DNA from 2 places in the Saccharopolyspora taberi genome. Region 2 is predicted to be linked to the other one. Evidence: riboswitches for the same ligand, from Rfam matches in the RefSeq annotation. Region 2 holds a riboswitch; the other holds the start of a gene.

The links. A riboswitch is a leader RNA that binds a small molecule or an ion and turns the genes downstream of it on or off. The one in region 2 is predicted to bind cobalamin.
Region 1: it holds a riboswitch for cobalamin, as region 2 does, so the genes downstream of both, metE (5-methyltetrahydropteroyltriglutamate--homocysteine S-methyltransferase) here and ABD691_RS32855 (HoxN/HupN/NixA family nickel/cobalt transporter) in region 2, are expected to answer to the same signal.

The regions. Positions count from the first base shown of each region.
Region 1 is NZ_BAAAUX010000019.1:23,294-25,490, reverse strand. It holds gene metE (5-methyltetrahydropteroyltriglutamate--homocysteine S-methyltransferase) at 1-1,207, opposite strand, end outside; cobalamin riboswitch at 1,350-1,595, opposite strand; gene ABD691_RS21885 (MFS transporter) at 1,724-2,197, opposite strand, start outside.
Region 2 is NZ_BAAAUX010000044.1:13,559-15,755, reverse strand. It holds gene ABD691_RS32860 (DUF1876 domain-containing protein) at 1-239, opposite strand, end outside; cobalamin riboswitch at 413-541, shown strand; gene ABD691_RS32855 (HoxN/HupN/NixA family nickel/cobalt transporter) at 897-1,871, shown strand; gene cobA (uroporphyrinogen-III C-methyltransferase) at 1,957-2,197, shown strand, end outside.

The DNA.
Region 1 (2,197 bases), on a different contig from region 2:
GGGCCCGGACCCGGTTGTTGCGGATGCGCTCCGCACCGGCCCGGTCGGCGACCGCGGCTGCTGCCTCGGCGAGGTCGTCGGCGACGGCGTCGCGACCCTCGCGCAGCGCGCGGCCCAGCACGACCACCTCGCGCACCTTCTGCGCCGCGAAGGCCAGCCAGGACTTCACCTGCGGGTCGATCTGCGCCTCCGCCTCGACGTCGTAGGGCACGTGCAGCAGCGAGCAGGACGTGCTGACCGCGAGCTCGCCGGCCAGGCCCAGCAGGGTCGCGCCGGTGGTCAGCGCCCGGTCCAGATTGGTGCGCCAGATGTTGCGCCCGTCGACGAGCCCGGCGACCAGCGTCTTGTCCCGCAGGCCGGACAGCGTGGACAACTTGTCCACTGTGGAGGTTCCGGCGACGAGGTCGACGCCGAGCGCCTCGACCGGCGCGGAGGCAAGCACCTCCAGCGCGTCGCCGAGATCGCCGAAGTAGCCGGTCACCAGCAGGTTCGGCCGCTCCTGGAGGTCACCCAGCTTGCGGTAGGCGGCGCGCAGCGCGTCCAGCTCGGCTTGCGTGCGGTCGGCGGCGAACGCGGGCTCGTCGAGCTGCACCCACTCCGCCCCGGCGCGCTTGAGCTCGCCGAGCAGTTCGGCGTAGGCGGCCAGGAGCTCGTCGAGCTTGTCCAGCGGCCGGAACGAGCCGGGAGCGCCTTCGGCGGACTTGGACAGCAGCAGGAACGTCAGCGGACCGACCAGCACCGGGCGCGTGGTGACGCCCAGCTCCGCGGCCTCCAGGTACTGCTCGACCGGCGTCCGGTCGCTCAGCGCGAACCGGGTGTCCGGGCCGATTTCCGGAACCAGGTAGTGGTAGTTGGTGTCGAACCACTTCGTCATCTCCAGCGGCGGGGTGGACTCCACACCGCGGGCCATCGCGAAGTAGGTGTCGAGCGGGTTCAGCCCCAGCTCGGTGTAGCGGGCGGGCACGGCTCCGAAGGTGACCGCGGTGTCGAGCACCTGGTCGTAGTAGGAGAACGTGTTGCCGGGCACCGAGTCCAGGCCCGCGTCCTTCAGCGAGCGCCAGGTGTCCACGCGGAGCTGACGGGCCACGTCGCGCAGCTCGGTCTCGCTGCTGCGGGAGGCCCAGTAGCTTTCCAGCGCGCGCTTGAGTTCCCGGTTCGGTCCGATCCGGGGGTAGCCGAGTACGGTCGATCCGATCTTGGTGGTCAAAACCCTCTCCTCGCGAGCTCGACAGCGGTGGCTCCGAGGTCGCGGCGGAGGCGCGCGGGTCGGCGGCGGGCGGCCCGTCGGGACGGCTCCGGCCGATGCATCCGCAAGGTCCTCCCTCGAGACCTCGGAACAGCGCGCACGGGTTGTGCGCGCACCGATGGCAGGTCTTCGGACTCGCGGGCGCCTCCCGGCCTGGCCGGACGTTCCTACTGGCCGTCGCTTCCCGGGCCGTGCGGCCCAGTGCTTGTCCCGGTCGTGCTGACCGGTGACGGCGGTCGTTCCCGCTCACCGCTGCGGGGCAGTCCCGGATTCCCACCGGGTTCCCTCTTGCCTCGCCCGCTCCCGGCCGAAGACCAGGGGCGGACGAACCACCAGCACCACCAAGGCTAGTGATCCGGGGTGGCTTGGCAAGGGCGTCCCGCTCCCGCCGCCTGTGCGGGCCCGAGCGGGACATCCGCTCTGAAGTCGGTATACGCATCTCTGCATGGCGGAATTGTGATGCCGGACACCGGCGGCTCACATGGTCAGGCGCAGCACGAAGGCGATGAGCCCGAGCAGGCCCGCGGCGGTGGTGGCGGCGCGGGCGACGGCCCACAGTTCCCACAGCCGGGTCCGGGCCGTGATGACGCTGTCCACCCACACCAGGACCAGCAGGACGGACAGCACGGCGCCCAGCACGCACACTCCGCTCCACCCGAAGTTCGAGTGCACCACGCCGGTCAGAGCCGAACCGATCGCACCACCGGCGAAGTAGCACGTCATGTACGCGGAGGTGATGCGGCCGCGCGCGTTCGGTCGCAGCGCGTAGATCAGCGACTGGTTGGTGATGTGCACGCCTTGATGTGCGAGGTCGAGGAGCACGATTCCGCCGAGCAACGCGGCCAGGCTGTGTTCGCCGAGCGCCAGCAGACCCCAGGAGCCGAGCAGGACCAGCCCGCTGACGACCGTGGTCAGCTTCGTCCGTCCGCGGTCGGCCAGGCGACCGGCCAG
Region 2 (2,197 bases):
CGCTCGCCTATGTCGTGTGCGGCCGTATCAAGCAGCTTGTGGGCCAGCTCGAACAGCGCCCTGGCCACCGCGATCTCGTCCCCGATCTGCGGGACGTCCGGGTCGTCCGGGTGGCGGCGGGCGGTGCCGTGCCCGTGCAGCGCCTGGCCGTCGCCGGTGGTCATCCCGACGTCGCAGGTCGTCTTCGCGCCGGCCTCGACCACCTGCAGGTTCAAGTTGATCGTCCGAGTCTCGTTCATGGTCGCCTCCTCGGTCCGCGCGCATGACCAGCATGCGCTGGTCAGCGGCCCAGCGAAAGGGCTGCTGGGACCAGGATGGGCGTGCTCGCGGCGGTCGGCGATGCCGATCACAGAACGGTCGCGGTCGATTGACCCGGGTCGCCGGGCAGGTCAGGATACGACGGCCTGCGGCGGAGGAACCCGGTGCGAATCCGGGACGGTCCCGCCACTGTGACCGGGGAGCGGTCCCGAAGTGCACCGCCACGGCCCGCGAGGGCTGGAAGGCTCGGGAGACCCGCCGTGATCCGGGAGTCAGGAGACTCGTCGCCGGCCCCGCGCCGCGCCCGCGGCGCGCGGTAGGAGCCCCAGGGCGGAGAACCCAGGAGATCCATGCCTGCGAACGATCGCGCACGGGAAACCGATCAGGTGCGGGAAACCCCGCACGCAGCTGAAACCGATCATGGGCCGGGGACCGGTCACGGAGCGGGAGCCCCGCATCCAGCCGAAACCGATCATGGACCGGATGCCGGTCACGGGCCTGGAACCGGTCACAGGCCGAAAACCGATCGCGCACCGGAAACCCCGCACCCAGCCGAAACCGATCACGGACCGGAAAACGATCACGCACCAAATCCCCGCCACGCGTGGGGAACTGTCGAACGCCGGAAGGCGGCGTGGGTGCTGGCGGGGGTCGGCGCGCTGCACCTGATCGGCTGGAGCGCCTACCTGCTCCACCAGGAGGCGTTCACCGCCGCTGGCGGGCTGGCCGCCGCCGGGACCACCGCCTACCTGCTCGGCCTGCGGCACGGCTTCGACGCCGACCACGTCGCGGTGATCGACGACGCGACCCGGCTGCTCATGCAGCGCGGCAGGCGGCCGGTGTCGACCGGCATGTGGTTCGCGCTCGGGCACGCCAGCGTGGTGATGTTCCTGGCGTTCGCGGTGGCGTTCGTCGCCGGACCGGCCGCGCAGTCGTGGGCTGAGCAGGCCGGGCTGCAGACCTCGCTCGTCGTCGACGTGGTGGTCGTGCTCGTGCTCGGCGCCCTCGCCGTGCTGAACGCGCTGGTCCTGCGCGACGCCGTGCGGCTGCTTCGGCGGGCCCGCGGCGGCGGGGTCGGCGAGGAGGAGATCGAGCTGGTGCTGGGGCGGCGCGGGTTGATGGCCCGGCTGCTGCGAGGCCGGATGCGGGCGCTGGTCGGCCGGTCGTGGCACCTGTTCGTCATCGGACTGCTGTTCGGGCTCGGCATGCAGACCGCGACCGAGATCACGGTGCTGGCGATGGTCGCGCCGAACCAGCAGCTGTCCGCGGTCGCGGTGCTGAGCCTGCCGCTGCTGTTCGCCGCCGGGATGTGCACAGTGGACAGCGTGGACGGGATGCTGATGTCCCGCGCCTACACCTGGTCGCTGGCCCGGCCGCTGCGCAGGCTGTCGGTCAACGTGACCACCACGGCGCTGACCGTGGTGCTCGCGGCCGTGGTCGCGCTGGTGGTGCTGGCCGGGTTGCTCGACGAGCTCGGGGTGTCGCCGCTGGGCCCGGTGGCGGCGCTGGGCGACCACTTCGAACTGCTCGGCTATCTGACGCTGGCCGCGTTCATGGCAGTATGGGGCGGCGCCGCGCTCTGGTGGCGGTTGCGCCCGCCTGACCAGCGCTGATCAGGCCAGCGGGCCACAACGTGGTGGCCCGCTCCCACTCTCTGGGTCCGGCCCTGCCGGGCGAAGCACAACACGGATTGCGGACATGACTGAGAACCACTACTTCGCAGGACTCGACCTCGCCGGGAAGCGGGTGGTCGTGGTCGGTGCAGGCACCGTCGCGCAGCGGCGGGTTCCCCGCCTGATCAAGGCGGGTGCGCGGGTCGAGGTCATCGCACCGGAGGCGACCCCGGCGGTGGAGGCCATGGCCGACGCGGGGGAGCTGACCTGGCACCGGCGCGCCTACGCCGACGGCGACCTCGACGGCGCGTGGTACGTGGTGGCCT